One region of the Spirillospora sp. NPDC047418 genome, then DNA from elsewhere that is predicted to be linked to it. Evidence: riboswitches for the same ligand, from Rfam matches in the RefSeq annotation. Region 1 holds a riboswitch; the other holds the start of a gene.
The links. Region 1 has a riboswitch for cyclic di-AMP ahead of ABZ806_RS23205 (CHAP domain-containing protein). Riboswitches for the same ligand answer to the same signal wherever they lie in the genome.
Positions count from the first base shown of each region.

Region 2: it holds a riboswitch for cyclic di-AMP, as region 1 does, so the genes downstream of both, ABZ806_RS22725 (CHAP domain-containing protein) here and ABZ806_RS23205 (CHAP domain-containing protein) in region 1, are expected to answer to the same signal.

Region 1 is NZ_JBEYTW010000038.1:2,312-18,210, reverse strand. Features, by position in the region: gene ABZ806_RS23270 (M56 family metallopeptidase) at 1-518, opposite strand, end outside; gene ABZ806_RS23265 (BlaI/MecI/CopY family transcriptional regulator) at 515-889, opposite strand; gene ABZ806_RS23260 (class I SAM-dependent methyltransferase) at 978-1,667, opposite strand; gene ABZ806_RS23255 (class I SAM-dependent methyltransferase) at 1,715-2,455, opposite strand; gene ABZ806_RS23250 (hypothetical protein) at 2,679-4,001, shown strand; gene ABZ806_RS23245 (coiled-coil domain-containing protein) at 4,031-5,020, opposite strand; gene ABZ806_RS23240 (DUF6153 family protein) at 5,019-5,720, shown strand; gene ABZ806_RS23235 (multicopper oxidase family protein) at 5,850-7,406, shown strand; gene ABZ806_RS23230 (F510_1955 family glycosylhydrolase) at 7,420-8,316, shown strand; gene ABZ806_RS23225 (hypothetical protein) at 8,408-8,683, shown strand; gene ABZ806_RS23220 (hypothetical protein) at 8,769-9,158, shown strand; gene ABZ806_RS23215 (DUF302 domain-containing protein) at 9,292-9,696, shown strand; gene ABZ806_RS23210 (C40 family peptidase) at 10,258-11,442, opposite strand; cyclic di-AMP (ydaO/yuaA leader) riboswitch at 11,815-11,961, shown strand; gene ABZ806_RS23205 (CHAP domain-containing protein) at 11,963-12,970, shown strand; gene ABZ806_RS23200 (DUF6153 family protein) at 13,207-13,587, shown strand; gene ABZ806_RS23195 (DUF305 domain-containing protein) at 13,660-14,268, shown strand; gene ABZ806_RS23190 (hypothetical protein) at 14,310-15,710, opposite strand.
Region 2 is NZ_JBEYTW010000036.1:41,949-57,847, reverse strand. Features, by position in the region: gene galT (galactose-1-phosphate uridylyltransferase) at 1-656, shown strand, start outside; gene ABZ806_RS22765 (YibE/F family protein) at 976-2,412, shown strand; gene ABZ806_RS22760 (agmatinase family protein) at 2,462-3,604, opposite strand; gene ABZ806_RS22755 (GAF domain-containing protein) at 3,722-4,327, opposite strand; gene ABZ806_RS22750 (PP2C family protein-serine/threonine phosphatase) at 4,589-6,397, shown strand; gene ABZ806_RS22745 (N(5)-(carboxyethyl)ornithine synthase) at 6,439-7,644, opposite strand; gene ABZ806_RS22740 (alpha/beta hydrolase) at 7,682-8,656, opposite strand; gene ABZ806_RS22735 (TetR/AcrR family transcriptional regulator) at 8,646-9,317, opposite strand; gene ABZ806_RS22730 (flavin-containing monooxygenase) at 9,317-10,663, opposite strand; cyclic di-AMP (ydaO/yuaA leader) riboswitch at 11,057-11,213, shown strand; gene ABZ806_RS22725 (CHAP domain-containing protein) at 11,225-11,989, shown strand; gene ABZ806_RS22720 (potassium transporter Kup) at 12,164-14,107, opposite strand; gene ABZ806_RS22715 (Re/Si-specific NAD(P)(+) transhydrogenase subunit alpha) at 14,455-15,899, shown strand, end outside.

The DNA.
Region 1 (15,899 bases):
TCCTCGGGAAGCCGTTCGAGCGCCCCCGTGCTCAGCACGACACAGCGTCGGCGTCCTGGCAGGCAGTAGGCCAGCGGCTGATCGTAATCGACGACCAGGGCGCCCAGGTCCCGGCGGCGGCGGGCCACCATGGTGAGCGTCTGCATGTGTCGGCGCCGCTGAAGCGCGGTCGCGATGAAGGCGGTCAGGACATGTCCGGCCGTCCAGAGCAGGACGCCGCAGGCCACGAAGAGCCCGGCGTAGCCCGCGACCGGCTGTGGCGGGACCTCGTAGTGCACGCGCAGCATCAGGCGGCATGCCGCCAGCAGGTCCGCCAGGCCGTGCGGTGCCCGGACGATCGGCACCACGAGCATCAGGCCGGCGAGGACCACCGCGGCGATGACGGACGCTCCGGCCGCCTGCCAGGCGAGCACACCGAGCCGTGGAGCCCGGTCGGCCCATCCGCGGGCGCGCAGCAGCCGGGGACCCAGGATTCCCAGCAGCGCCGCATAGGCGAGGAGGGTGGCGACCGCGGTCACGTGGTATCCCGCGGCTTCACGACGTTAAGAGCCGCTTGCAGGGCTTCGCTTTCCTCTGGCGACAAGTCGGACAGGAAGTGGACGAGCGCTGCGGCCTGGTTGCTGCTGGTCGCAAGCGCCTCACGCATGAGCTTGGCCGTGTAGCCCTCTCGCGAGGCGACCGCCTCGTACTCATAAGCGCGCCCGACGCGCTTCCTACGCAGCCATCCTTTCTTGTGCAAGTTGTCCATCACGGTCATCACCGTGGTGTAGGCGATCGACCGCTCACGCTGAAGGTCTTCAAGGACCTCGCGGACGTTGGCGGGGCGGCCATAGGACCACATCCGGTCCATGACCGCGGCCTCCAGGTCGCCGAAGCGCTGCCCGGGCATGATCTACCGCCTTCCGACGTCCCGCCTGCTGGATCGGCTCTGCATACTACAGTCCATAGTAGTTTTCTCTCGCTAGCGCGTGCCGAGATCAATTCGGCTCGACGGTGCCCCACACCACTCCGACGCCCGGTACCGGCTGACGGTGCCCTACGGTGCGGAACCCGGCGTCCTCGAAGGCCTCCACCCAGAACTCTCCAGTCGCTGTCGTCTCGCGGAGAGTGTGGAGCGTCGACCGGAAGAACCGGCCGGCGCTGCGATCGATTCGCCCTCTTCCGCAGGACCCCGAATCGCTCAGGAACTGTCGGCGCCTACCGGCGGACCGCGTCCGGTCGGGCATCAGGTCGGCGATCACCAACCGTCCTCCCGGGCGGAGCCAGCGCAGCGCGCGGGGAACCAGCGCCCGCTTTTCAGGGTTGTCGCAGTGGTGGAGGGCCAGGCCGCTCACGATCAGATCGCAGCTCTGGCGCGGCATGATCAGCTCGGTGATCCGGACGCTCTCCGTCCTGATGTCCGGGCAACCCGACTCACGCGCGCGTGCTGCCAACCTCGTCGCCAGGACCCTGGACGGCTCCACCGCGACCAGTTCGGCGACCTCGCCGGAGAGTGGGATGGCGAGCATGCCGACCCCTGCGCCAAGGTCGACGCACCGGTCCTGCGGCCGTGGTGCGGCCCTGAGCCGGATCTCGGCGCTGAGCGCGGCCGAAGCCGACTCGGTGAGCAGATGGTGATGCCACTGCCGCGCCGTTCCGTCCGTCATGCGCTCGGCTCTCATCGTCATCGTCCAACCTCCATGGTATCTACTACCAGGCCTCGTAGGTAAATGCATCAGGTGGGCGTGGAGACGTCTGCACCGGTTCCGACCACCGGAGGACCGGCGTGCGCGTTCCCCCAGACGATGCCCGCCTCCTGGACGACCTGGATGTGGCCCACGTCGCTGAACCCCGCATCGGTGAACGCGCGCCGCCAGAAGTCCGGCGGGGCCGGCTGCTCGTCGCCGAGCCGCAGCCCGAGCCGGGTGACGTTCTTGGCGATCCGCCACATGCCGCCGGGGCCCTTGGCGGCGAGCGCCTTGACCTTCGCGCCGAGGACCTTGCGGTCGTCGGCGCCGAGTCCCCGGCCGAACATCATGTCCGCCACGACCAGGCGTCCCCCTGGCTTGAGCCAGCCGTGGACGCGCGCGACGAGTTCGCGCTTCTGCGGATTCGTCACGTGGTGGAGGGCGTAGTTGGAGACGACCACGTCCAGGGACGCGGCCGGTATGCGCAGCATGTTCAGGTCGCCCGCGATCGACTCGACGTTGTCGTGCCCGGCCTCCACGGCGCGCTGCTGAAGGTCCTGCGCCATGGCCGGGGAGATGTCCACGGCAGTGACGTGCCCGGCGTGCCCGGCGAGCGGGAGCGTCAGGAAACCGGTGCCGGCGCCGAGGTCCAGGCATCGGTCGGTGGCTCGGACGTCCGCGAGGCGGAGCACCTCGTCGCGGACCTTCTCGAAGGCGGGTGAGTTGGTGACGTGGTGATGCCAGGTGTCGACTCGCTCGTTCCAGGTGTTGCGCAGCCCATCCGACATGCGGCCTCCTCCGACCAGGTATCTACTAAGTCGCATAGTAGTAGCAACTACTAGGATGCATAGTAGATATCGCTCGAATCGGCCGGGGGTGGCGATGCGGAGAGCCGCGATCACGAGCTCGTCATGCCTTCTGGGGTGCCTGTTCCCGCTCGCGTCCCCACTCCCGGCCGCCGCGGCGGAGCAGCCGCGCGCATCGGCGCCGCTGATCGCGCCATCCGGCCGGATGGCCGAGCCGGCACTCGCCGTCGACCCCCGTGATCCGGCGCGCATCGCCGTCGCGGCCGATCCCTACCTGAACCCCACGCGCATCCAAGTGACCCTGTCGAGCGACGGCGGGCGGACGTGGTCCAAGCCGCGGACCGTGCGTCCGCCCGGTTTCGCCCGCAGCTTCGACCCCGGGCTGGCGTTCGCCGCGGACGGATCACTGCTGATCTCCGGTGGCGCCGCGCGCAGCGGTCCGCCCGGATGCCTGCCCGGATCGGTGATCTTCCTCGCCCGGCTCTCGGGCGGCCAGCTGGCCTACAGCCGGGTGGCCGGCCCCGAACGCGGCGCCTTCCTGGACCGGCCGTCCATGGCCTATGACGCCGGGACCGGTCTCGCGGCCCTGAGCTGGACCTGGTCCCGTGGTCGAAAAGCGCATTGCCGCGCCGAACCGGCCGCGTCCCGAACCATGGTGGCCTGGCGGCGCGGCAACGGCGGTTTCGCACAACGCCGCCTGCCGCGCCGGGACCCGGCCGTCTTCGGATCGAGCCTCGCCATCACGGCACGCGGGCAGATCATCGCCGCCGTGGCCGGCTGGCGAACCGGACGCAGGCAGGACGTCATCGTGTACGAGATCGAACCCGGTGGCCGGACGACCTCCACCGCCGTCAGGGCGGGCAAACGGCCACGGCTACTTCCGCGCCGGGGCATGCCGCTGAACCTGTTCATCCCCGCACTGGCGGTCCGTCCCGACGGGGTGCGGACGATCGGCTGGACCGAGGCGGCGGCTGGCGGGCAACGGGTGCGTATCGCGAGTTCGACGGATGGGCGGGAATGGAGGACACAGTCTGGACCGCCGGCGGACGGGCTGCCGATGGCCCCTACCGCCGCATATGACCAGCACGGAGCTCTGCTGCTGGTGCAGGGCGTCTTCAAACACGACCGAGTGGACTTCACTCTGTGGCGGCAAGGGGGAGGGGCCTGGTCCCGAGTACGCGGCTTGGGAGGCGCACCGACCGACGGATGGAAGGAACTCGGTCAATCCCTCGGCATGGTGGTCCGACCGGACGTCTGGGCCATCGCGGTTCCGACGGGTGACAAGCGCCGATCGCGGCTCACGGTGTGGGCGAACCGTGTAGAAGTGCCCAGTCCGTCCCCCGGAGGCTCTGGCTCGCCGCCGCCAACGGACCCTGGCAAGCAGAGCGATGGCGGTGAGGCCCTCGTATCGTTCGTCACCCCGTGGAGAGCGCTTGCTCTCTCGGTTCCGGCCGTCCTCGCTGTTCTCGCCCTTTGGCGGATTCGGCGAGTACACCGCCGTCTTCGTCGGCCAGGCCGACACCGCTGAACCCATGGCGACGGTTCCCGGGGTCGATCTCAGAGCACCGAGACATGCGGGTGATCCATGTGGTTCTGAGTGATGCCGCCTCGGTCCTCCATCTGGCGCCATCCGCCTCCGCGGCGCGAATCCCAGATGCGCTGACGCCAGATCACGTACTTGATGCCGAGGCGTGCGGCGTTGTCGATGACGTAGTTGGCCACCGAGTCCCCGTGCGCGGTCGCCGAGGCGGTCGGCATCCTGCCGGCGGTGCTCTCCATGAAGTCGCAGGCCCGTCCGGAGCCGTGGTCCTGCGGGTCGCCGGCGCGGTAGCAGCCGATCGTGGGGAAGGGGCCGAACTTCTGGTCGATCTCCAGCATGACCTTTCGCATGCGGGGCGTCATGTAGTTGCCGACCAACGGTGACTTGGTCTTTCCCGAGACGCCGTCGGGCCTGCCACGGCGCGGGTTCTCGGCACGGTACTTGGCGAGGAGCTTGCGGACCTTGGCGCGCTTGCTCTCCAGCTCGGCGATCTCGCGGCGGACCGCGTCGACCTTCGCCTGGGCGGTCCGCCGGGATTTCTCCGCCTCCAACGCCAGGCCCGCGACCGCCTGGATGCGCCGGTCGCCGTTGCGGGCCAGATACTCCAGCGTCGTGGCGCCCTTAAGGGAGGACCCGTCAGTACTGAGCAGGACAGGGATGGAGGACGGGGCGCCCTGCATGTAGGAGCTTGCCGCCAGCGCGCGAATCTGGGTGCGGGCGGCGTCCAGCTCACGCTCGTGCTGCCCTGCCTGCCGCGCGGCCTTGGACGCGCTCCTCTTCAGATCTTCAAGGCTCTCGATCCGGCCTCGGTAGTCCTTCTCCAGGGCCTTCTTGCGCTTCTCCAGCTCAGCCAGCTGTGCCGCGGGGTCCTTCTTGGGTTGGGTGAGGGAACGTTCCGCCGCGGCCGACTGCCCGCCCGCCACCGTGGTCGCGACCAGGAGGGCTGCCAGGCACCCCGCCCCCGTTCGCGCTCGGACCCGCAGCACCGATGACGTGGGCCGCACCATGCGAAACCACCTCCAGAGATCAAATACTAGGAGGCATAGTAGAATACGCGCATCGGTGGTGCGGCCGGACCGAGAACCTGGGAGACGCCTTGGACGCACGCCCCGCATGCTGAGATTTGGGTCACGCCGCTGGGCGCACTCGGTCCCGAAACGACAGTCAGGTCATGAAGCTCTCGCCCATCTACTATCGTGCTTCCTGATGTGCGACCGTAAGCATGCCGATCCCTCTCGGGCAGCAGGCGGAGTCCGGCCGAGGGGTCCTCGTCGTGCGTTCGCGTGGACGCTCCTGCTCGGTGCAGTGCTCCTCGGCATCGTCGCCATGCACACCCTCGGACACATGGTCGACCATGATCGCGGCGCGGTCGCCACGTCCCATGGCCGGACGATGGCCGTCCACCACGTGAACTCGCCGACACCGGCCGCTCAGGAGACATCGCCAGGTGCGATGCATTCGTCGGCCTTCCACGACGTTGCCCAGGCGACTGCCCCTGGTGCCGGGATGGTCTCGGATCCGTCCGTCGTCTGCCTCGCGGTACTGGTCGCCGCCGGGCTGTTCATCGCGCTACGCCGGTCGGCGTGGCGGCTTCAGTCATCACCGCACGACCAGCCCTCCCGGCTGCGACCGGCCTGTCTGCCCGATCCACGTGGGCCGCCGGGACTCGGCCTGTCCCTGACTCGTCTAGCGGTTCTGCGGATCTAGGAGCGGTCCGGCCGGGTGCCGTTGACCGTCGCGAGGCCGCCCTTTCCGTATGCCTCGCCACGTCCACACGTGCCCGGTTCATGCCCGATCTCCTTCCATCCGCATGACTGAATGCGAGGCCCTCACATCATGAAACCGATCGATCGACGCTCTGTCCTGCGCGCGGGACTCCTGGTGGCCGGCGGCGCCACCCTCGCCGCATGCGGCGGCACGGAAAGCAAGTCCGGCTACGTCTCGCCGAACAGCGCGGAGGTCCGCAAAGCGGAGGCAGCCCGCCGGAAAGCCGGTGCTGCCGTCCGCGACTTCCAGCTGATCCCGAGTGAAGGTGCGGTCGACCTCGGAGGGCGGACCGTCCGCACCTGGACGTACGGTGAGCGCCTTCCCGGCGCAGAGATCCGGGTGAAGGCGGGCGAGGTAGTGCGCGCCCGTGTGACGAACCGGCTGCCCACCGGCACGACGGTGCACTGGCACGGACTGGCGTTGCGCAACGACGACGACGGCGTCCCAGGCGTCACTCAGCCCGAGATCAAGGCGGGGGCCGAGTTCGTGTACGAGTTCACCGCCCCGCACCCCGGGACGTACTGGTTCCACCCGCACTCGGGCACCCAACTCGACCGCGGCCTGTACGCGCCGCTGATCGTCGAGGATCCCCGGGAGCCGCTGTCCTACGACGCCGAATGGGTCGTGGTCCTCGACGACTGGCTGGACGACGTGACCGGCACCCCGGAGCAGGTGCTCGCCGAGCTGAGCCGCGGCATGGGCGGCATGGGCATGGACGGCGGCGACCACTCGGCCATGCCCGGCATGGACATGGGCGACCAGACCGAGACTCCCGCGCCCGGCTCGTCCGGCGTGGGCGGGCACATGCTCATGGGCGCGGAGAGCGAGCTGCTGGGCGGCGACGCGGGTGACGTCCGCTACCCGTACTTCCTGATCAACGGCCGGCTGGCCAAGGAGCCGGAGACCTTCCGCGCCAAGCCGGGCGACCGCATCCGGATCAGGTTCATCAACGCCGGCGGCGACACCGCGTTCCGGGTGGCGCTGGGCGGGCACCGCATGACCGTCACCCACACGGACGGCTTTCCCGTGCGACCCGTCGAGACCGACGCGCTCCTGCTCGGGATGGGAGAACGCTACGACGCAATCGTCACGGTGAAGTCAGGGGCGTTCCCGCTGACCGCCCTCGCCGAAGGCAAGAAGGCCGTCGCCCGCGCCATCCTCCGCACCAGCACCGCCGCCGAGGCACCCGCCGCGGACGCCCGGCCCCGGGAGCTTCAAAAGAAGATCGTCGGATATGGCGACCTGCGCCCGGCCGACGCGGTGCAACTCAAGGACCGGCGTCCGGACCGGACGGTCCGCCTGGAGTTGACCGGCGGGATGATGAAGTACGACTGGGCCATCAACGGGCGCAAGTACGACCCGAAGCAGCTGTACCCGGTGCGTTCGGGAGAGCGGGTGCGGCTGTCGTTCGTCAACCGGACCACCATGTGGCACCCCATGCACCTGCACGGCCACACCTTCGCCGTGGCACCGACCGGGGTGCGCAAGGATACCGCGATCGTCCTCCCGAACCGTTCACTGGACGTCGACTTCGACGCCGACAACCCCGGCAAGTGGATGATCCACTGCCACAACATCTACCACGCCGAGTCCGGGATGATGACCCTGCTCGGCTACCAGGCCTGATCGGAGAGCCGACATGAACCTGCGCTTCCCGCGCACCCGTGCCGTACGCCCGCTCCATGCGCTGGCCCTGATCGCCGGCGCGATCGTCCTGGCGGCGTGCGGCGCCGAGGCCGATGACGCCAAGGCCCCCGCTCCCTCCGCCGAGGCGCAGATCGGGCACATTCACGGCGTCGCCATGGACCCGGCTGACAAATCCGTCTACGTGGCAGCCCACTTCGGCGTTTTCAAGATCGAGTCCCCCGACCGGGTCAGCCGGGTGGGGACGAACCGGCAGGACACGATGGGCTTCACGATCGTCGGCCCTCGCACGTTCGTCGCCAGCGGTCACCCGGCGATGGACGATATGAAGAAGAAGGACGTCCCGCCGCATCTGGGCCTGATCCGGTCCACGGACGCCGGACAAACGTGGACCACGGTCTCCGAAGCCGGGAAGGCCGATTTCCACGCACTCCAGCAAGCGGGACAAACCCTCTACGCCTACGACAGCCAAACCCAGAGCGTGCGGCACAGTCGCGACGACGGGCGCACCTGGACTTTGGGCGAACGCCTCGATGTGAACGACCTCGGCGCATACAAGGATCGTCCCGACGAGGTCTATGCGGCCACACCCGAAGGCCTCCAGAAGAGCAACGACTCGGGAGGCTCCTTCAAGACCGTCAGTGACGCACCCGTCCTGACGCACGTGGACGTGGTGGGCGGCAAGACGCTCATCGGCGTGGCCCCGGACGGGCAGATCCATGTCAAGGCAGGTGACGGCGACTGGCAACGCCTGGGCCAACTGCCCGGCGGTCAGGCCGCCGCGTTCACCGCCGTCGACTCCCAGCACCTGCTGGCTGCCGCCGAGGACGGCAGCGTGTACGAGTCCCGGGACGGCGGCCGGACGTTCAACGTCCTCTATGGCGCCCGCTGAACATCTGTGCCGCGGCGTCCACCGACGCCGCGGCACAGCACCCGCCCATTAAACTACTATGCTCCTTAGTAGATTATTGGGAGGGAGACGCATGTCCCCTAAAGCCAAGCGCCAGACCAAGATCGAGGCGGTGTACCGACCACCGGCGGCGCGCCGCGCGCCGACCCGCTACCGCCCCGCCTGGCATCGATGGATCGGCTGGCTCGTTACCACTTTGGGGCTGCTGACCATCGTGCTTAACCTGCTCACACAGTTCACGCGAACTCGGATGCTTCCGGGCGGGCACAGCCCCTTCTACCTGATCCTGGGGATCGCCGTGGCGGTCTCCAGCCTCTGGTGGTTCGGCTGGTTCGACCGCCAGGGATGAGTCGTCGCAGCGAACACCCTCGACCAAGACACCCAACCCATCTACGATCCGGCCTAGTAATGCATCGCATAGAGAGGACGGAGAGGTGAAGATACCCAGGCGCGTCGACGCCTCGCTGGACTGGCTGGAGAAGCACATCGGCGTTATCGCGGCCACGGTCGCCATGATCGCTACGGCGGCGTCCACGCTGTGGCTGCCCTCCTTCGCCGGGTTCATCCCCGGCCTCGCCATAGGCGGCCTCTTCGTTCACCTGCGACTCACGAAGCGTCTGGCGAAAGCGAGAAGGGACGTTGACGACCTGCTCCGGGACAACGGGGCCCTGCGCCACCGCAACACCGTCCTCACCAGCGGCGTCATCGCTCAAGGCACACAGGTCACCCACAAGTTCGTGCCCATCGGCGAGGCCGTGGCCGACGCGCAGGACACACACGGCACACTGCCTCTCCCGCAAGACGACGCCGATCCAACAACTTGACGACGGTCGGAACCACCCGTGGTCACGCCAGAGGGCACGTAGCACCGCCCACCCCCGGGCGCGGCTCACCAGCAGCAAGCCGCTGGCCACCGGTGGATGCTGCATTCGTGGTCGTCATCAGTGGACGAATGACATGGAATACGCGCGCACCACCACCCTTGACCTTCCCTACGACCAAGCAGTTCCCCAGGTGAAGGAAGCCTTCGCCGACCAGGGATTCGGCACGCTCACCGAGATCGACGTCCGCGCCACTCTTAAGAGCAAGCTCGGCGAGGACATGGAGGACTACCTCATCCTTGGTGCGTGCAATCCCCAACTCGCCCACCGCGCTCTGGACGTCGAGCGTGAGATCGGTCTGCTGCTTCCGTGCAACGTCGTCGTCCGCGCTCTGCCTGAGGGCGGGACTCTGCTGCCGCTCGATCCAGGCGTCATGGTCGCCGTCCCCGAGCGGCCCGAGTTGCGTCCGGTCGCCGATGAGGCCGGACAGCGGATCCAGGCCGCTCTCGACACGCTGACCAGCCGAACCGGGCAGGGGTGAGGTCCGCTACGGGTGGGCGCCGGCACGGCACTGAGGCCGAGGCTGGGTGGAGCGGCCCGCAGCCTTGGGTCACTCCGGCCGCTGAGGGACGGCCGTGCCGCTATGGGAGAGGGGCGCTCGACCCGCCTCGCCACGAGGGCGGCGGGAGTTCGGTCGTCGGCCGCCGGGCTTCAATGCCGGCCCCGCGCCGGCAGGCGCCGGGGGCTTGTCCCGCCACATCCACAGCACCGCCGCCAACGTCACCACCGCGACCGGGACAATGACCGCCAGCACCGCGATCCGCACCGACCGCGAAGCCCTGACCGCCCGCCGTGAGCGTGACTGCCGTGTGCGTGGTTACCGCCCATCTCTGGCCGCTCCTTGCCGCTGTTCGCCGTCCTCCGCACTGGCCCGTGCCGATGAAAGGGTCACCACCTGACGCTCACCGGCGGCAACAGGGAGCTAATGCCGAGACCATACACATCTGGTTCTTCGCTTGAGCGCCAATCCCCTAGCGCATCCTGGCCGCGCTCGAAACGCTGACCAGCTCGGCTGGGCAGGGTGAGATCCAATTCCAACCTGTCAGCCCGCCAGCCGGGCGGCGAGGCGCGGATTGATGCGGATCGCCCCTTGGAAGTTCCTGAAGTAGACCGGTTGGATGCGCACGACGGTGCCGCGCCTCGGTGCGGCGAGCATCTTTCCATCGCCGAGGTAGAGCGCGATGTGGGAGATGTATCCCGGGGCGGTGGGGTCGTGGGCCCAGGTGAGCAGATCACCGGGCCGGGCCTTCTCGAACGGGATCCGCCAGCCGGCCTTCGCCTGGTCGTCGGCGACCCGCGGTAGCCGGACACCGGCCTTGCCGAAGGCATACTGCAGGATTCCAGAGCAGTCGTAGCCGCCCTCGGCGTCCGACTCCCCGCCCCAGACGTACGGCATCCCGAGCTTGCTCTCGGACGCTTTGATCGCCGTGCGGATCTGGAGTGCGGTCAAGACCTGACCGCGAGCGTCCGGGAGCTGGGCACCTGCGCCCGGGGAAGTCCCGCTCTTGGTGGCGAGGGATACGACCTTGGACCCGCGCGGTACGAGCCTGCGCACGCTCCGCGTGAGCTTCGTCAGGTCGCGCTTCCCGGCGCTGATGAGCAGCGCATTGCCTTCCGCCATGCCCAGGGTGCGTGCGGTTGGACGCGAGACCACGGCGTCGACCTCACCGATCCCCATCGTGGCGAGCGCGCCGACTCTGAGGCTGGTCTTTCCAGCGGTTCCGTCGAGCGCCGCTTGGCTGCCGAGGGACACCCCGCCGTCGGTCCCCAGTGCGAAGGAGACCGCGATGTCACCTGCAGCGACGTTGCGCCAGAGCGCGTCCGATTCCGCGGTGGGTTTCGGTGTGTAGCGCCGGAAGGTCGAAGGATCGACGCCGAAGACGGTCACGGACTTGCCCGCGAGACGGCCTTGTGCCGCATCGACCGTCTCGACTCCGCGTACGCCTTTCATCTCGGCGATCTTGGCGATCGCCGAGGGCGGGAGAGGTCGTGGTGCGGCCACGAGCAGGTGCGGCGCGAGCCGCGACGTCAAGGGGGCGACGAGCCCTGCTGAGGACGGTTCGGGACGCCCCGCCGCCAGGAACCGGGCCGCACCGGCCTGCGCCACCGTGGCCGGAGGCGCTTGCGATGCCGAGCGGACGGCCAGGACCGCCACGTCCGCGGTCAGTGTGGTCACCGCCGAAATGCCGATCACTATGGGAACCGTGCGGCCGCTCGGCTTGAACACCCGGACCTCCCGCAAGGTTCGCGTACCATCTCCTACGATGCGTCGGAGGTGACGATAGCCGCCATGCTGCGTCGACGCCAGCCGCCGGCCACGATCAAGTAGCCGCACATCAACTAGGGCTACTACCTTCAATAGTAGCTATGACGGACCGCGAACGGCCGGTTCAGCTCTACTGGCCGTGTCCGCCCGACAAGTCGGCAGGTGCATGCAAGTCGTCCTGAACAGGCAGTACTGACACTCGACGATGCGCGGAGACACCGGCCCGCAGGCAGCTGATCCGTGGTCGGCTTTGACCTCGCGTTGCCATCTCGGCGAACGTGCTACTACATTGCATCGTAATCGGTTCGTGATCCACTCCCCGGCCTGGGGGGCGCGGACCGACCGCCTAATCCCGATCGGCGCGCCAGCGCCGCGGGAGCCGGGGACCCACTGTTCCTGGGGTGAATCCGCCGCGCGCGGTAGGGCCTGCTCCTGGCCCGAACCCGTCAGCTAACCCGGCAGGCGGAGTCAAGGAGAACCGATGGATCCCGTAGGTGCGAAGCTGCTGGAAGTAGCCAAGAAGGAACTCGGATACCGCGAGAAGGCCGGCGGCTACACGAAGTACGGCGACTGGTACGGCAAGACCTACGAGGGCGGTGACGACTACTACGCCACCGCCCCCTGGTGCGACATGTTCCTCGCCTGGGCCGCCACCGAGACCGACACACAGGACTGGGCGGGCGAGTTCGCCTCCACCATCCAGCACGCCGAGTGGTTCAAGAAGAAGGACGCGTGGGGCACCAAGCCCGAGCCGGGTGCGCTGGTGTTCTTCGCCTGGTCCGACTCCAAGGACATCGACGCCATCAGCCATGTCGGCCTGGTGGAGAGCGTCAAGGGCTCGTCCCTGCGCACGATCGAGGCCAACACCGACGGCGTCTACCTCAAACGGAAGACGCGCGACGTCAGCGACGTCGTCGGCTACGGCTACCCAGGCAAGGTCAAAGTGGCGGGCAAGCCGCTGCCGGGAACCGAAGACGAGACGAACTACGTCCCCAAGCACGCGGCTCCCGCATCCGAGTCCAAGGGCGCGGAGGCGACGCGCCCCGAAACGGCGGTCACCTCTCAGGGCGCGAGCCCGAAGGCGGCCGGCGACCAGCCGCTCGTCCAGCCGGACGTCCTGCTGGGAGGGCTGCTGTCCATCGCGGTCTGCGGTACGGCCGCGCTGGCGGCGGGCAAGTCGATCGCTGCTCGCGTTCCGGCGGAGCCGCCGATCCGTGTGCGGAAGCGCGGCAAGCACCACAAGCAGCCGGTGGAACTGCCCGCGGACATCACACCGGCGGGCCTCGATGCGTCCGAGGCCGGAACCGCCGCCATGCCGGTGATCTCGGCCGCCGTCGCCGCCGAGGCAGAGGATCGCGAATTCTGGAGCCGGGTCTCGACACTGCAGGACGACGAAGATCTGGCGTTCTGGGACACCCTTTACATCGATTTGGAGCCGATCCGCTCGAACACCTCCGACCGCACGATGGCCGGTCGTTGTGGCCGATGACCGAGTCGTGGCCTCTGACCGAGGCGATCCCGATTGAGCCGGGAGCGTGCCGGGAGACGTATGTCCTGGTCAGGGAGGCGCCTTGGCGGATCACCGGCCATCCCTCGCTACCATGGGCGTGGCAGAGCAGCGCAGGGAGAGGAATGGCCGGCGGTCTTCCGGGCGGACGGTCGCTACGGGGTATGGAACGGCAGGTGGGGTAGCTGAACCGGTCACCGGAACGGTGCGGGCAAGCCATGAAGCTGCCGTTCGGCCTGCTCATGTTGCTCTGCGTCCTGGCGATGCACGGCTTCCAGGCATCGCCGAGCCCCACCGAAGCGGCGGGCGTCCCGCTGACGGCGATGAGCATCGGGCACGAGGCGACGCCATCCTCGTCGAAAGCCGTCCATCAATCCTCGGGCGAGGACCAACCCGGTGATCATCACCAGGATCATCCGGGCGGTCAGGTCTGCCTGGCGATACTGTCCATGATCTCCTTCCTCGGAGCGATCGTCGCCCTGTTCGTGCGCGAGCCGGTGATCGTGGCGAGGCGGATCCTGACCAGGATCCGAATCCTTCTCGTAGGACGGCCTCCACCGAGGCCGTCCCTGTACCGCCTGAGCGTGCTGAGGCTGTGACAGACCGGCGGCGTCTTCGCGGGCGCCGGGCTCCCCGAAGTCACAGACACTCGACACGAAAGGTCCACCACCATGAAGCGCGCACTCGCGCTCGTCGCCGTCCCCGCCCTGGCGATCAGCCTGGCCGCCTGCGGCGACAACGACTCCGACAACGCCAAGGCCCCGATGTCCGGCCACTCGATGCCGGCGAGCGCGTCACCGTCCAACGGCGGCTCGCAGACGCAGCACAACGACCAGGACGTCATGTTCGCCCAGATGATGATCCCGCATCACCGCCAGGCGATCGAGATGGCCGACCTGGCCGCCATCCGCACCTCGTCTCCGGAGGTGAAGCAGCTCGCCGCGGAGATCAAGAAGGCGCAGGACCCGGAGATCAAGCAGCTGTCCGCCTGGCTGACCGGCTGGGGGGCGTCGGTGCCCTCGCCCGGGATGAGCGGCATGAGCCACGGCATGGACGGCATGATGACGGACAAGGAGATGAAGAAGCTGGAGGGCGCCAAGGGCGCGGCCTTCGACAAGGCGTTCCTCGAAATGATGATCAAGCATCACGAGGGCGCCGTGGCGATGGCCAAGACCGAGCAGTCCTCCGGGCAGTTCCCCGCGGCCAAGCAGATGGCCACGGACATCGTGACCTCGCAGTCCGCCGAGATCACCAAGATGAAGAACCTGCTCAAGCAGTAGGACCGCGCGGTAGGGCGGGCGGGGTCCCGGGCCCGCCCGCTCTACCGTCCAGCCGGCTTTCGACGGGCGCGTGTCAGCACCAACGCCGCTGCGAGAAGCGACAGACCAACCCCGTAAAGGACGGCTCCCCAAGCGATCTGGCCTCCTGTCACGTCCCCGCCACCGGCCGGGCGGTAGAGCTCCCGCCGCATTGTCACCGTCGTTCTATCTCCGGTCCTGAACGGCATCCAGGTCTCGGCGTCTCCGCCTCCGGATGTCCTGAACTCCCCGTAGACGAACCACAGGTCACCGCGCGGCAACCGCAACGCCCCTTCGAAGCGGCAGCCGCCCACGGGGCCGAGGCGTCCGATGACCTCCCGTCCAGCCCTGCGCGCCACTGCTCTCAATGGCTGCATCTCATTGCAGCGGCTTTCCGGAAGCACAGCGAGATGCGTGACGCCGGCATTGTCGGTGACAGCGCTGAGACGCACCTCTGCGTAAGGCTCGCCCTGCCCGGGGTCATGAGCTCGCGCCGGCCGACCAGGACTCACCACGAGCACGATGCCGATCAGTGCCGCCGCCGCTGCACCGAGCACAGGCGACCTGCGGCGTGCCGCTGCAAGGCACAGCAGCCACACTGCGAGCAGGGGCAACGCCACTGCGCCCACGCTCGCGGGCGACTGACCCGTCCATCCGAGAGCGGCGGACGTCCATGCGGCTGCGGCGACGCCGGCGGCCCCGGCGGTGTACCTCTGGAACGTGCTGCGCCAAGGCAACTCCATTGCGGCGAGCCCGATGACCGCCAGCGGGAGGTCGGGGGCGCTTCGTCCCATGATCACGAGTACGACGGTGGTCAGCAGGCGCGTCAGCGCATAAGCGGCGATCATTCTGAGGACAGCGTGACGGTGCGGCACCAGGCGGCGCGTGACCAGCACGGCCGGGATTGCGGCGGCCAGCAGTACCGGGAGATAGAACGCCTCGCTGAACTGCGGGACGTCGGTTTCGTACTCCAGCACCGCCATTACGAGGCTGCCGAGCACGAGACCTGAGACCGCGGTCTCCACCAGTCCGGACCGGGTCGTCCGAAGGCCGGCCAGTACTCCGATCGCCATCGTCGCCGAAGCGAACACCACGAGCATGTGCGGTGGGCTCCACAGCACCGCGTCCCTGCCGTAGGCGGCATGCCAAGCCGCATCCGCCGGGGCGGCCGCCAGCGTAAACCCGCCGCCGAGGGCGGCCAACGCCAACGGAGGCCGCCCAAGGACGGCGCTGATGGAACGGAGACGGGCCAGGGCCGTCAGGCCCCAGACGAGGATCGCGAGGCCTGCGACGGCCACCGAACCGTAGAGCGTGACGTGCGGCGGAATCCAGGCACTATCGCGACCGAAGTCGGTGTGCCATGCATCGTCCCAGTACGTCGCGAAGAGCGACACCGCGCCGCTGCCCGCGATGATCGATCCCAACCCCGGACCGAGACGCCAAGTATGCATTGATGAGACAGTCATGTCTCAAGAGTGCTACTAGGCGGCCTAGTAGTCAATGGCCGCTGGAGACGCGACGGCCCGCGCGGCCGCAGGGGCGTCATGGTGGTACGGATAGCCGGACTATCGACTACCCGCTCGGCGGGCGCCCTGATCTCCCAGTTCACGAAG
Region 2 (15,899 bases), on a different contig from region 1:
TGCCGGACCGGCGGCTGGAGACGGTCGCCCGCGCCTGGACGGACCGGACCGCCGAGCTGAACCGCCGCCCCGGCACCGAGTACGTGTTCGTCTTCGAGAACCGCGGCGTCGAGATCGGCACGACGCTGCACCACCCGCACGGCCAGATCTACGCCTACCCGTTCGTCCCGGCGAGCGCGGCGCGCGCGCTGGAGACGGCGCGGCGCCACCGGGCCGAGCGGGGCTCCTGCCTGTTCTGCGGCATCGTGGCCGCCGAGCGGGCCGGGGAACGGGTCGTCGCCCGCTCGGACCGCTTCGTCGCGTTCGTCCCCGAGGCGGCGCGCTGGCCGTACGAGGTGCATATCTACCCGTACCGGCACGTCACCGGGCTCCCCGAACTGGATCCCGGCGAGCGTCTGGAGCTGATGGTGCTGTACCGGGACGTCCTGCGCCGCTTCGACCGGCTCTTCGACGCGCCCGCCCCCTACATCGCCCACCTGCAGCAGGCCCCGGCGGGCAGGGACGCCGACCTGGCGCACCTGTCCTTCAGGATCTTCACGCCGCGCCGGGCGGAGGGCAGGCTCAAGTACCTCGCGGCGAGCGAGACGGGCGCGGGCGCGTTCATCAACGACGTGCTGCCCGAGGAGGCCGCCCGCCGCCTGCGCGCGGCCGGCTGACCCGGCCGCCGCCGACCCCGCCCCGGCCGATCACGGTCTGCCCGGTCGATGACCTTCGCCGCCTCCGCATGAGCTTTTGTGACTGACCTTGCGCGATTATGAGTGAATCTTCCCCACCTCCCGTCACTCCATCGGGCAGCAGGCGCGGGTCGCGCATCGCTTGGGCCGGGGGAAACCCTCGTTTCGAGTAAGGTCCCGGCACTGGTATCCGCCCACGGCCCTGTGTCCCAGCAACCGCCGGTGAGCGTCGCGGTGGTGCCCGTCTCAGCGGACCGGACCAGTGCGCAGTACGGCGAACAACGGTAAGGAGCGGCCAGGGATGGGCGGCAATCACGGGCACGGCGGCCACGCTCACGGCGGGGCGGCCAGGGCTTCGCGGCCGGTGCGGATCGCGGTTCTGGCGGTCATCGTCCCGGTCGCGGTGGTGACGCTGGCGGCGGTGCTGTGGATGTGGCCGGACAAGCCCCCGGCGCCCGCCGCCGCGGGGTCGGGGTTGACGAAGGTGACCGGCACGATCGTCGGCGTCGACCTCAAGCCGTGCCCCGAGCCGGTGCGGGCGGCGCCGCCGGGCGAGCCGGCCTCGGACGCTCCGCCCACCGATCCGCGCCGGTGCGGCACCGCCCGGGTGGAGCTGACCTCGGGTGCCGGCAGCGGCCGGGTCGTGCGCACCGAACTGCCCAGCGGGCCGGGCTCCGCGGTGTTCACCGCCGGGCAGAAGGTGGTGCTGCTGCACACACCCGACGCCGCTGCGGCCCCCGAGGAATCCGGGATGCCCGAGGTGAGTCCCTACCAGTTGTCCGACCACGACCGGTCCACCCCGTTGTGGCTGGTCGGGGCGGCCTTCGCGCTGGCGGTGGTCGCGTTCGGGCGGTTGCGGGGGCTGACCGCGCTGCTGGGCCTGGCGGTCACGTTCGTACTGCTGCTGCAGTTCCTGATCCCGGCGATCCTGGCCGGGCGGCCGCCGCTGCTGGCGGCCGTGGTGTGCGCGGCGGCGATCATGCTGACGGTGCTGTACCTGACGCACGGGTTCACCATGGCGACCTCGATCGCGGTGATCGGCACCATCGCCAGCCTCACCCTGACCGGGGTGCTGGCCACGGTGTCGATCAACCTGACGCACCTGTCGGGGATCACCGACGAGGCATCGCTGAACCTGGACCTCAGCCACAGCGTCAACAGCCAGGGCCTGCTCCTGGCCAGCATCATCATCGGTGCGCTGGGCGTATTGGACGATGTCACCGTCACCCAGGCCGCCACCGTCACCGAACTCGCGCGCGCCAACCCCGCCTACCGGTTCGCCCAGCTGTACCGGGCGGCGGCCCGGATCGGCCGTGCGCACATCGCCTCGGTGATCAACACGGTGGTCCTGGCCTACGCCGGGGCGTCCCTGCCGCTGCTGCTCCTGCTGAGCATCGGCAGCCAGCCGCTGGGAGAGGTGCTGGCGGGGCCGGCGCTGGCCACCGAGATCGTCCGCAGCGTCGCCGGCACCCTCGGGCTGATCGCCGCGGTCCCGATCACCACCGCGCTCGCCGCGCTGCTGCGCTCCCGGGGCGCCGCCGCCGGCGAGGCGGCCGAGGACGTCCCGGCATCCGGGGAAGGCGGTGATCACGGGTACGCGCCGGCGGTGAACACGCCGGGCACGGCCGGGCCCGGCGACGCGCGCCCGACCGGCGGCAGGTACCGCCTTCCCCGTCCACCGGCGACCGAGCTCCCACCGCCATCGTGGCCGAGCGGCTCCACCGACCCTTTCCGATGACTCCCGCCCCCGTCACCGCGCCACCGTCCGGGTGCGCGCGGCGAGGTGATCACGAGGGGTAGGGGCCCCACGCGGTCCGGCCCGAGGTGGACGGCTTGCGGCCCAGCTTGCCGGCCCGCACCTGCACGGCGAGGCTGTCGAGGATGACGCGGCTGCTCATCAGGCATGTCGTCTCCGCCCAGTCGTAGGGCGGCGAGCACTCCACGATCTCGATCCCGGCCAGGCCGGGTTCGGAGACCAGCCGGACCAGGTTGAGCGCCTCGCGGGGCAGCAGGCCGCCGGGCTCCGGCCAGCCGGTGCCGGGCACGAACCCGGCATCGATCACGTCGATGTCGAAGGAGAGGTAGACGGCGTCGGCGTCCTTCCAGGCGATCTCCAGGGCCGTCTCGGCGACCTTCTCCACGCCGACGCGCTCGACGTCGCCCACCGTGATGATCGTGGTACCCCGCTCCCGGCCCACCTTGACGCCGGCCCGCGGCGACTGCCAGCCGCCGATCCCGATCTGGACGAGGTTGGTGGCCGGGGCGTTCTTGATGTTGGTGGCGTGGAACCAGGGGGTGGTGTGCATGCGTTCGTCGAGGTCGGTCTCCTGGGTGTCCACGTGCCGGTCGAAGTGGATGATGCCGACGTTGCCGTCCATGCGCGGCGCCAGGCCGCGGATGGTGGGGAAGCCGATCGAGTGATCGCCTCCCAGGACGACCGGGAAGGCGCCCTGCGACACCACGTGCGACATCGCCTGGCTGATCTGGTCGAAGGATTTCTCCAGGTTGCCGGGGATGGTGAACACGTCACCGATGTCGACCATGTTGAGCTGCTCGCGCAGGTCCACGCCGAGTTCGTAGCTGTAGGTGCCGAACAGGCCGGTGCAGCGGCGGATGCCCTGCGGCCCGAACCGGGTGCCCGGACGGTAGGTCGCGCCGGCGTCCAGCGGCACGCCGAACACGGCCACCTCGGCGTCGCCCACGGCGTGGACGTCGTCGACGTAGGGGCATTTCAGGAAGGTTCCGGTCTCGCCGGCGAAATGCGGGATCTCGCCCCTGGCGAAGGTCGAGATGGTCCGGTCCTTGATCGTGGGGGCGCCCTGCAACCCGTGGGCCAGGCGCCGCTCGATCTCCTCCCGGCTCCTGCGCGTGGGCAGCTCGCCCTCGGCCCTCTGCGCCCAGGCGCCTTCCCTGTCGGTCTGCTCGGCCACGGGACCTCCTCCGCGAATCAAGGGGAGGAGGCAGGCCGTACCCCGGCAGCACCCGGCCACACGAGGACCGAGGACAACCCCCGTCCGGACGCGCCGGACGGAGGTGTGCGGACCGTGTCAGATGCGTGTGGGTGGGGGCCGGAGGGCGATGATGCGTGCGGACGCCTCGTCCGGCGAGGCGATGGTGCGGCGGTCCTCGGAGAGCTGGACCAGGCGGGCGGCGGTGTCGGCGAACAGCAGCAGTTGGCGGGCGGTGGAGGGGCTGAAGGGCTCGGCGTTCGGCCGTCCGAGGACGGCGAGGACACCGCGGGTGCCCTCGCCGTTGTCCAGCGGCAGGATCAGGATCGGCCCGGCCGGCAGGGCGCTGAGCGTCTGGTCGGTGACGATCCGCGCCGACAGGGCCCGGCGGGAGTTGAACGCCCGGCCGAGCATCGACCGCCCGCGCCGGACCGTCAGCCCGCGTATCCGGTCGCTGCCGACGCCGACCGCGATGTCGATCCGCAGGGTGTGGGCCTCTTCGGCGGGCAGGGCGATGAACGCCAGGGGGACGCCGGCCATGGAGCGGGCCCGCTCGGTCACGAGCTTCAGCAGGCCGGGCAGGGCGGTCCCGTTCAGGACCGCCGCCATCAGGTCGAACGAGGCGTCCAGCCGCTGCCGGTCGGCCGCGCCCCGGGAGATGCCCGATGGGCCCCAGGCGGTCGCCGGTAGTTCGTCGCCGGTCATGTCGTCATCCCGCTCTCTTCTCTGGCCGGGCGGTGGCCGGGCCCTGAGGCCGCGGTCCGCAGGTCCGCACTGGACGCGACCCGGTGTCGGTGCGTGCGAGCGCCAGGGTGCCGCGGGTCGCTTCGGCCCGGTGGTGTGCGCCGACGGGCATCGACACGTTGCGGCGTCATGGCGCCGGACCTGTCTGGGCTGGAGCGCCCGGTTTGAGAGAAACCAGGGGATGCAGGCTTGGCCGCCCGCATCGAGAAGACCCTCGTCACGATGAGTCTACGCGCTCGCCCCTCCGGTGGACGGCTCGCGCGTGGAGTGTCCGGGGTGTGCCGAGGGGAATGGGTCCGGTGTCCGATCGAGGGGATGAGCATGACCGGGCAGGTGAACGATCGGCCGAGCGCCACTCATGACCGTTTGGTGGAGGCGATGAACTCGGGGGTTCTGGCCACCGATGAGCGCGGCCTGATCACGGCGTGGAACCCCCGGGCCCGGGAACTGCTCGGCTACACCCGCGACGAGGTGCTGGGCAGGCCGATGCACGGGCTTCTGCACCGGGACGCCGACGGGCGCGTCCCGCCCGAACGGGACTGCCGCTTCCTGCGCGGGCTGCGCACCGGCGCCCCCGACCACGGGGACGGCCAGCGGTTCGCCCACCGGGACGGGCGGCTGGTGACGTGCTCCTGGTCGTCCGCGCCGATCTCCACCGCGCACCCGGGCCGGACCGGACCCGCGGACGGGGCGGTGGCCGGGCTGGTCATCGTCTTCCAGGACGCCGCCGACCGGATCGAGGCCGAGCGCGAGCGGCGCGAGCAGAGGGGGCGGGTGCGGCGGGCCATCTCCCGGCTGCGGCTGGTCGCCGAGATCACGACGGTGCTGTCGTCCACGCTGAACGAGCAGGAGGCGCTGCGGCGGCTGGTCCGGCTCGTGGTGCCCGCGCTGGGGGACTGGGCCGAGGTCGATCTGCTGGTCCGCGACGGCCGTGTCGAGCGGGTGGCCGCGACGCACCACGAACTCTCCGCCGCCGACATCGCCCGGCTCGAGGGGCCGCTGCCGCCGCTCCCGCGCGCACCGCGGGGACCGCTGGCCCAGGTGCTGCGCGGCGGCACGGCCGTCGTGGTCGGCGGTGCGGCCGACGTGCGTTCCGACGAACCGCTGGACGCCGCCCAGCGCGAACTCTTCCAGGTCATGGACGCCCAGAGCGCGATCATCGCCCCCCTGGCCGCCCGGGGCGAGACCTACGGCGCGCTGACGCTGGGCTACTCCCGCCCGGGGCACGGCTACGGGCCGGACGACCGGCTCGTCGTCGAGGACGTCGCGCGCCGCACCGGCCTGGTCCTGGCCAACGCGCGCCTGTACGCCGAGCAGCGCAACACCGCCGAGGCGATGCAGCGCAACCTCCTCACCCCGCTGCCGCAGCCGGGCGAGTTGCGGCTGGAGGCCCGGTACGTCCCCGCGGCCCGGGTCAGCTGGATCGGCGGCGACTGGTACGACGCCTTCACCCTGCCCGACGGCGCCATCGGAGTGGTCATCGGCGACATCGTGGGCCACGACCTGCAGGCCGCGGCCCGCATGGCCCAGGTGCGCAACATGCTCCGGGCCCTGGCCTGGGACATGGCCGCGCCGCCCAGCGCCGTGCTGGCGCGCCTGGACGGCGTCATGGCCGCCGTCAGCGACGCCGACCTGGCCACCGGTGTGTTCGGCCGCGTCGAAGAGGCCCCCGGCGGACGGTGGCGGCTGCGCTGGTGCAACGCCGGCCATCCACCGCCGCTCCTGATCACCGGCGACGGCGGCACGCATTTCCTGGAAGAGCACGGAATGCTCCTCGGCGACCCCGACCTCACCGGGATCCGCCCCGACGGCGCCCGCATCCTCCCGCCGCTGTCCACACTGCTGCTCTACACCGACGGCCTCATCGAGACCCACGACACCGACCTGGCCGACCGCCTCACCAGCCTCCGCCGCCACGGCTCCCACCTGGCCCAGCTTCCCCTGCCCGACCTGTGCGACCAGCTCCTGGAGCGCATAGAGCCGAGCGGCGAGGACGACGTCGCGCTCCTCGCCCTCCGCATCCCCGGCTGACCGCCGCCCGCCTGCCCGGCCCTGACGCGACCCAGCCGCCTTCAGTCCCGGCCGGTCGGGTGCGGGTAGTCGGGAGAGCGGTGCTGGAACGCCAGGACGGCGGGGTTCTGGACGACGCCGTCGCGGATCTCGATGGCCCGGTGGACGGTCTTGTCGGCGTCCCAGGCGGCGGGGCCCTTCAGGACGGTCGACAGGTGCGGTATCAGCGCCTGGCTGATCTCCCAGGTCGCCGAGTCCCACAGGTAGGAGGGGCTGTGGTCGACGCCGTAGTGGTGGATGTTGTCGCCGACGGTGTACATGGGGTCGGTGAAGGTGGTCGGGCGGGCCCATTCGAAGCCCATTCCCGCGTCGCAGGAGACGTCGACGACGAGGGTGCCGGGGGAGAAGAGCGGCAGGTCGTCGTTCATGGCGAACATCAGCGGGGCGCCGGTGTCCTGCAGGACGCAGTTGACCACGATGTCGTTCCGGGCGAGGAAGGCGGCCGCCGCGACCGGGCCGTCGTCGGTGGGGACGAGGGTCCGGGTGGGGTTCTCGGGGTCGCGGTCGAAGTGGACGATCTGAGCGGAGTGGATGGGCGAGCCGACGGCGCTGACTCCGCGGTGGGTCAGGACGTGGACGTCGTGGACTCCATGGGCGTTGAGCGCCGTGACCGCGCCGCGCGCGGTGGCACCGAAGCTGATGACGGCGGCGCGGCGCCGCCGGCCGTAGGCGCCGGTGGATCCGGTGAGGGCGAGCGCGTGCAGCACGGAGCAGTACCCGGCGAGCTCGTTGTTCTTGTGGAAGACGTGCAGGTTGAACCCGCCGTCCGCCGCCCAGTGGTTCATCGCCTCGAACGCGATCAGGGTGAGCCGCCCGTCGATGGCGGCCTGGGTGAGTTCCCGGTCCTGGACGCAGTGCGGCCAGCCCCACAGGACCTGGCCCGGGCGCAGTTCCTTGAGGTCGTGGGGCAGCGGTTTGAGCAGCAGGACGACGTCGCAGCGGGCGATGAGCCGGTCGCGGGGGAGGAGCCCGGCGACCTGCGGGGCGAGGTCCTCGTCCGGAATGCCGAAGCTCTCGCCGTAGCCTTGTTCGAGGTAGATGCGCGACCGCAGCCGGGGGTCGATCCGCCGGAGATGCAGCGGATGTATCGGCTGCCGGCGCTCGTTCTCCTTGGCCGTGTGCGCCAGGACACCGAGGCTCAGGCCGGTATCCGGGGTCGGCGACGCCGTTGCGGCGCCGGAATGGTTTAAGTCGTTCTCGTTCGGCAAGTCGGTCCCCTCTCGGGGGTGAAGCCGGTAGGGCGAGTCAGCCTCGACGCTGGATGTCGCGGATCTCCGGCTCTTCCGACATTACTGCAGGCACCTCCGCCGACTTTCTCGGACCAAGGTGCCGGGTCAGGAAGTGCACCTGGTGGGAGACGGCGGCGGCGTGCCAGTCCGCGCCCTGGTAGACGTCGAAGTGGTCGCACGGGTAGTGCCGGACCTCGGCGCGGGCCTTCACCGCGGCCTTGACAGCGGCGTACGGCGGTGCGCTCCGGTCGAAGTCGGCGATCTGGAACAGCACGGGGCACGCGACTCCCGCGGCGTCCTTGATCGGACGGTACGAGCCGAGTTCGACGGTGATCGCGGCGCCGATCCGATTGCGCCAGCTCGGCCCGGCGATGGCCAGGTAGCTCTCCTGGACCCCTTCGAGCGTGAGCGCCGCCCTGGAGCCCGGCCTTCCGACCACCGGCATCATCACCTCCTCCGCGCCCACCGCGCGGGCCGCGTAGGCGCGCAGGCCGAGCGCGGTGGTCCCCAGCAGCTGCGACTTCGGATGGCCGGACAGTGCGAGCCGGCCGGCCGCGGCCCCGTCCACCAGGGGCGTCAGGGCCACGACCGCGGCCACGTCCGCACGGCCCGCGGCCACCGACAGCACGTGGCCGCCCGCGAGCGAAACCCCCCACAGCACCAGCCGGCCGGGGTCGACGCCGGGCAGTCCGGCGGCGGCCGCCAGTGCGGCCCGGTAGTCCTCCTGCTGGCGGCGCGGGGAGACGATCTGGCGCGGGGTGCCGGAGCTGAGCCCGAAGCCGCGGTAGTCGAACGCGAGTACATCGAGACCCGCCCGGGCCAGCGCCGTCGCGAAGGGCTCCAGCCCGGAGTCCATGGTGCCGGCCAGACCGTGCGCCATCACCGCGCACGGCCGTCCCTTCTCGGTGGCGAGGTCGTCGTGCAGGGCCCGGAAGTGCCAGCCGCGGCACTCGACACCGCTCGAACCGAAGCCGATCGTCTCAAAGGTCACCGGGTGACTCCTCGGGTGCGGCGCCTGCGGCGTCAGGGGGGACGGTGCCGTAGATCGTGCGCAGCCAGACCGTCGTCAGCGCGCGGATGTGCTGTTCCCTGGAGAGCGGGCCGCCGAGGACGACATGCTCCAGCGCACGGTCGTTGAGGTCGAGCAGCACGGTGGCCAGTGCGGTGGCGCCGACCCCGTCCGGGGCGTTGCCGGCCTCGCGCTCGGCCCGGATCATGCTCGCCACCGGCTCCACGAACGACTGCCGGTCCGCTCCCCACAGACTTCTGACCGTTTCGCTGACCGCGCGCGTCTCCAGCACGGCCCGATAGATGTGGCGGTGCTCGTCCACCGCCTCGAAGAGGCGGCGGATCACGGTCTCGATCCGCCACTGCGGGCTGCCCTCACGGCCCACGAGCACTTCCGCGGCGGGCCGGATGTCGTCGTACAGCTCCCCGGCCAGCGACGCCACGGCGTGCACCTTGTTCTCGAAGTAGAAGTAGAAGGCCGACCGGGACACGCCCGCGCGGCGGGCGATGTCGGCGATGTTGATCGCCTCCAGGCCGCTCTCCCGCAGGTGCTCCTTCAACGAGGCCAGCAGTGCCTCACGCCGCTGGTCCCCGCGGCCCGGTGGCCTGCGGTCCAGCCCGTCCGCCCGTTCCGCGGCGGCCATCAGACCCGTCCCGCCAGGGCCGGCGCCCCGAACCTGGCCGCGCGGCGCCGTCCGCGCGGCAGTTCCTTCGTGCGCAGCTCGTGCTCGTAGACGAAATAGTCCACCTGCTGGGTGTGGCGCGCCGACTGCACCATGTGCGCGGTGAACCGCTGCTCGTCGGTGGTGATCACCGCCTCCATCTCCGCGGCCGGCGGAGGCCGGTAGTGACCGGCGCAGTACGCCGCGACCAGCCGGGCCTGGCACTCGACGAACGGGAACAACGTGGGCGTGGACTGGGCGAAGCCGACAAAGGCCAGGTCGTCGATGCCCGGCTTGAAGATCCGCTTGTAGAGCCGGATGTGGTTCTCGCGCGCGCTGACGAAGTCCTCGTCGAAGAACGGGAAGGTGATGTTGTAGCCCGTCGCGTAGATGACGACGTCGAACTCCTCGGACGTGCCGTCCTGGAAGTGCACGGTGCGCCCGTCGAGCCGGGAGATGTCGCCCTTCGCCGTCACGTCGCCGGAGCCGAGCCGCAGGGGCAGCTCCACCGACTGGGTCGGGTGCGCCTCCAGGAACTGATGGTTCGGCTTCGGCAGCCCGTACCGCTCCGGCCGGCCCGAGATCAGCGGCTGGCCCAGCTGGGCGATCTTCCGCTGCCAGGACAGCGGGACGTGGGGGACGGTCTGGAAGAGCTCGTCCGCCGGCCGTCCGGCGAGGTACTTCGGCACGATCCAGGCGCTGGACCGGGTGGACAGGGTGACCTGGTTGCCCAGTGCCTTGGACGAGACCTCCACGGCGATGTCGGCCGCGCTGTTGCCGATGCCCACGACGAGGATCCGCGTGCCGGACAGTTCGAGCGGCGTCCGCGGATCGATGTAGGCGTGGGAGTGGAGGGACTCGCCCGTGAACTCGCCCGGGAAGTCCGGAAACCGCGGGTCCCAGTGGTGGCCGTTGGCGACGACCAGGAAATCGAACCTGGTCGTCTCCCCGGACTGCGCGTCCAGCTCCCAGCCGCCGCCGTCGAGGCGCCGCGCACGCACCACACCGTTCTCGAACTCGATGTTCCGCTTGAGGTCGAACGCCGCGGCGTAGTCCTCGAGGTACGCCTTGATCTGGCTGTGGTGCGGGAAGTCCGGATACGACCTGTCCATCGGGAAGTCCTTGAAGGACAGCCGCTCCTTGGACGTGTCGATGTGCAGCGAGCGGTACGCGCTGCTGTGCCCGTTGGGGTTGCCGAACGCCCAGTTGCCTCCGATCCGGTCGGAGGTCTCGAAGCACACGTACGGCACGCCGTAGTCGCCGAGCATCTTGCCGGTGGTCAGCCCGCTGATACCGGCGCCGATCACGGCGGTGGTCGGAGGCGGCACGGAAGCTCCTGCCCGCAAAGTGTGACGAACGTGACAACCCACAAGCTAGCGGCGACTTTTGACACGCGTCAACCACTGTCGACACACGTGCGGAGCTCACATGGGGGGTGGTCGGGGAAAGATCGGGAACACCCGGCGCCGTGACGCTGTTGGTGAATCCTTGGAAGGGCATGATGCGGGCATAAACGAGGTTTGTGCTTGGTTTGCTTTTCTTGTGAAGGTTGCTTACCTTCTATCCGAATCTTGCAGCGCGCCCCATGCGTTGCCGCCGGCCGTGCGATGTGCGGCCGAGGATCGCGGAGCGGTATCCGCACGCGATGCGCGCCATGTGACGCGCGCACCCTCACCGAGATCAGTCGCTGAGATACATCCGTAAAAGTCTGCGCCGCGCCATGCGGTGCGAGGCCGAGTCCGTCCCGGTCGATGCGGCCGGACGGAGCCGGGGACCCAGTGTTCCAGGGGTGAATCGGCGCGCCGAACGGTCGCGCCGTAGGGCTGCTTCCATGCCCGAATCCGTCAGCTAACCCGGTAGGCGTCATGGAAGACAAGGAGATTCCCTGCATGACCGGTCGTTTCGATCGTCTTTCGCTCACCCGGTTCTCCTCCGAGGACAAGGCCGTCGGCGTCGCCGCCGGTGCGGTCCTGGCCGGAGCCGTCGGACTCGCCGTCCTCAACCCCCTGGCCGGCGGCAGCGCCGCGGCCGAGACCCCCGCCCAGGCCGCCGCCGCGGTCGCCGAGCAGAGCACGACCTCCAACAGCACCACCTCCAAGAACGCGGCGATGACCACAGCCGAGGCCAAGAAGGCCGGCTACAAGGTCGCGCCGGGCGCGGTGCAGGCATCCCAGGTCATCAAGCTGGCCGAGAAGCAGGTCGGCATCAGCGAGGGCAAGGCCGGCCAGACCAAGTTCCACGACTGGTACGTCTCCACCCCGCACGCCAAGGCCACCGCCCAGCGCGACGGCGGGTTCTCGGTCAAGGCCTACAACGGCGCCCAGTGGTGCGACATGTTCGTGTCCTGGCTCGGCGCCCAGACCGGCGTGAAGAACATGGGCTGGGACGCCTACACCGTCCAGCACGCCACCTGGTTCAAGAAGACCGACCGCTGGGGCGACAAGCCCAAGCCCGGCGCCGTGGTCTTCTTCGACTGGAAGAACGGCTCCAACGGCTCCATCGGCGGCATCGACCACGTCGGCCTTGTGGTGAAGGACAACGGCGACGGCACCGTGAAGACCATCGAGGGCAACAGCAACAACGAGGTCCAGAAGAAGACCCGCGACACCTCCCAGATCGTCGGCTACGGCTACCCCGACTACGCCAAGAAGTAGCCCCAACCCCAGACCCACCACCCCCGAAGGCGCCCGGCCCCCCGCCGGGCGCCTTCGGGCGTTCGGAATGAAAGCCTCCGCTAGCACGTCCGTCACCGCGCCCAGATCACGCACGGCTACTCCGCGCCCGGACCGGGTCGCCGATGCATCCATCGGAGGGGTACTCGGGCGCGGTCAGATGTCGACCTGGGAACCCATGATGACCGTGCGCGTTTCGGGCAGGCGGAAGTAGCCGGCGGGATTGGCGGCGTTGCGGGCCAGTACCAGGAACAGTCGCTTGCGCCACCGCCGCATGCCGGGTGCCTGGGTCAGCCCCAGCGTCACCTTGGACAGGAAGTAGGAGGCGTGGTCTGGATCGAAGCGCAGTTCGGCGCCGGGGAGCAGGGCGGCTCGGCGCAGAGCGGCGGGCAGATCCTGCGGGTCTTGGAAACCGTGCCGGACGCAGACATGGACGATGCCGTCGTCGCGATAGCCGAGATCGTCGATGCTGAGCTGCTGCGCGGCAGGGATGTAGGGGACGTCCTCGGACACCATCGAGACGATCACCACATGCTCGTGGACGACGTGGTTGTGCTCGTAGTTGGCGCGCAACGCGATCGGGGTCGTCGTCTTGCCCTGGTGGGGGAAGACCGCGGTGCCTGGCACGCGCTGGACCCCGTCCCGGTGCAGCTTCTCGATGAACTCCGGCAACGGTCCCTCTTTGGCGGCACGGCGTGCGGTGACGATCTCGCGCCCGCGCTCCCAGGTCGTCATCACCGTGAACACCGAGATCCCGATCAGCAGCGGCAGCCAGCCGCCGTGGGTCACCTTGGTGAGGTTCGCCGAGAAGTAGGTGATCTCCGCGCCGCCGAGCACGAGCGCGGTCACGATGAGCTTCCAGGCCGCCCAGCGCCAGGCGACCCGCGCGACGACCAGGAACAGCGTGGTGGTGATCAGGAAGGTGCCGGTGACGGCCATGCCGTAGGCGGTCGCCAGCCGTTGGGACGAGCGGAAGCCCAGCATCAGGATCAGCACGCCCGCGAACAGGATCCAGTTGACTGCGGGTACGTACACCTGCCCGGCCTCGCGCGGCGAGGTGTGGCGGACGCGCAGGTGCGGCAGGTATCCGAGCCGGACCGCTTGGCGCGACACCGAGAACGCACCGGAGATCACCGCCTGCGAGGCGATCACCGTCGCGGCGGTGGCCAGCACCACCATCGGCAGCCGTGCCCAGCCGGGGAACAACAGGAAGAACGGGTTCTGGGTGTTGCGGGGATCATCCAGGATCAGCGCGCCCTGACCGAGATAGTTCAGGGTCAGGGCCGGGAACACGACGGCGAACCAGGCACGGCGGATGGGCCCTTTGCCGAAGTGTCCCATGTCGGCGTACAGCGCTTCGGCCCCGGTGATCACCAGGACCACCGCTCCCATCGCGATGAACGCGGTGTAGGGACGGTCGGCGATGAACGCGGCGGCGTACGTCGGCGACAGGCCCCGCACGATGCCGGGCCGATCGACCAGCTGAATCAGTCCTCCCGCCGCCAGCGCGGCGAACCACAGCAGCATGACGGGCCCGAACAGGCTCGCCACCCGGTGCGTGCCCCAGCTCTGCACGACGAACAGGAACGCCAGGATCGTCGCGGCGACCGGCACCACCACGTGTGCCAGCTCCGGGCTGCTCACCTGCAGGCCCTCCACCGCCGACAGCACCGAGATCGCCGGGGTGATCACGCTGTCGCCGTAGAACAGCGAGGCGCCGAACACGCCCAGCGCCATCACCAGGGCCGCCCCTCCCCGCGCGCCGCCGAGCACCCGGCGCACCAGTGCCGCGAGCGCCATCACGCCGCCCTCGCCGTCGTTGTCGGCCCGCAGGATCAGCGTCACGTACTTCACCGACACGATCAGCGTGATCGTCCAGAACACCAGCGAGATCGCGCCGTAGACGTCACCGCTGGTCGGACGGACCGCTCCATGGTCGATCGAGAACACCGTCTGCAGGGAGTACAACGGGCTGGTGCCGATGTCCCCATAGACGACACCCAGCGCACCCACCGTCAACGCGGCACGCCCCCGCGCCCCGGACGCGGAGGCGCCGGGCTCGGACGCCGCCGCCCCAGGCACCATCTCCCCGTCGCCCATAACGGCATACCTAACCGCCCGCGGCACCCCGGAAGCCTCACCAGGTGATCTGTGTCCAGGTCGGACGGCTGAGCCGGGCGAAGGAGATCTCGGGCCGCGGACTTCGTGTCCCGCGGGACGGCACTTTCAGGACGGTACGCAAGTGCCCAACTTTCGCGGCCAAGACTGGCACACAGTACATAGCGGAAGCGGTCCCGCTCGCGGCAGAATTACCTTGATGCCGAGATACTTGGCGGCCGTCCGCTCGTCCACGTCCGGACCGGCGTGCAGGCACCCCGGCAACCAGGCGCGATGCCCCGTACCGCGCGCTCACGGCGCTGATGCGCGGGAGATATGAGGTGGTTGTCATGATCGTTGGAATTCTCAAGGAGGATGCGCCCGGCGAGCGGCGGGTGGCGGTGACGCCGGACACCGTCACCCGGCTGCAGAAGCTCGGGTACGAGGTGGTCGTCGAGTCCGGTGCCGGAGCGGGCGCCGGCTTCGCCGATGACCGGTACGAGGCCGCGGGCGCCGCCATCGGCGACGCGGAGGCCGCGGACGTGGTGCTGGGCGTCGCCCCGCCCTCACCCGAGCGGCTGGACGCCCTGCGACCGGGCGCCACGCTGATCGGCCTGCTGAGCCCCCGCTTCAGACCGGACCTGGTGGAGGACCTCGCCCAGCGCCCCATCACGGCGCTGTCCCTGGACGCGGTGCCGCGGATCTCCCGGGCGCAGTCGTTCGACGTGCTCTCCTCGATGGCCAATATCGCCGGATACCGGGCGGTGATCGAGGCCGCGCACGAGTTCGGCCGGTTCTTCACGGGCCAGGTGACCGCGGCGGGCAAGGTGCCGCCGGCGAAGGTGCTGGTCGCGGGGGCCGGCGTCGCCGGGCTCGCGGCGATCGGCGCGGCCGGCAGCCTGGGCGCGATCGTCCGGGCCACCGACCCGCGGCCGGAGGTCGCCGACCAGGTGCGCTCGCTCGGCGGCGACTACCTCGCCGTCGCCGAGGCCGAGCCGCACGACACCCCGGGTACCGGGTACGCCAGGGAGATGCCGGACGACTACAACATCCGCGCGGCCGCGCTGTACGCCGAGCAGTGCCGTGACGTCGACATCGTCGTCACCACCGCGCTCATTCCCGGCCGGCCCGCGCCGAAGCTGATCACCGCCGAGATGGTGGCGGCGATGCGGCCGGGTTCGGTGATCGTCGACATGGCCGCGGCCAACGGCGGCAACGTCGAGGGGACGGTTCCCGGCGAGCGGGTCGTCACCGGGAACGGCGTGATCATCCTCGGCTACACCGACCTGGCCGGGCGGCTGCCCGCCCAGGCGTCCCAGATGTACGGCACCAACCTGGTCAACCTGATCCAGCTGATGACCCCGCAGCGGGACGGCGAACTCGTCCTGGACTTCGACGACGTCGTGCAGCGCTCGATGACCGTCGTCCGCGAGGGGGAGCTCACCTGGCCGCCGCCACCGGTGCCCGTGTCGGCGGCCCCGGCGGCCGTCCGGCCGGCGCCGCGGGAGACCGAGGCGGACGACCCGGTCGGCAGGGCGAGCCCCGGGCTGCGCCGGGTCGGCGCCGCCATCGCGGCCGCCGGGATGTTCGGCCTGATCGCGGTCTCGCCGGCGGCGCTGCAGGTGCACCTGACCGTGTTCGCGCTGGCCATCGTGATCGGCTACTACGTGATCGGGAACGTGCACCACGCACTGCACACCCCGCTGATGTCGGTGACCAACGCGATCTCCGGGATCATCGTGGTCGGAGCACTGGTGCAGATCGGCACGGGAAGCGCCGCGATCAGCGTCCTCTC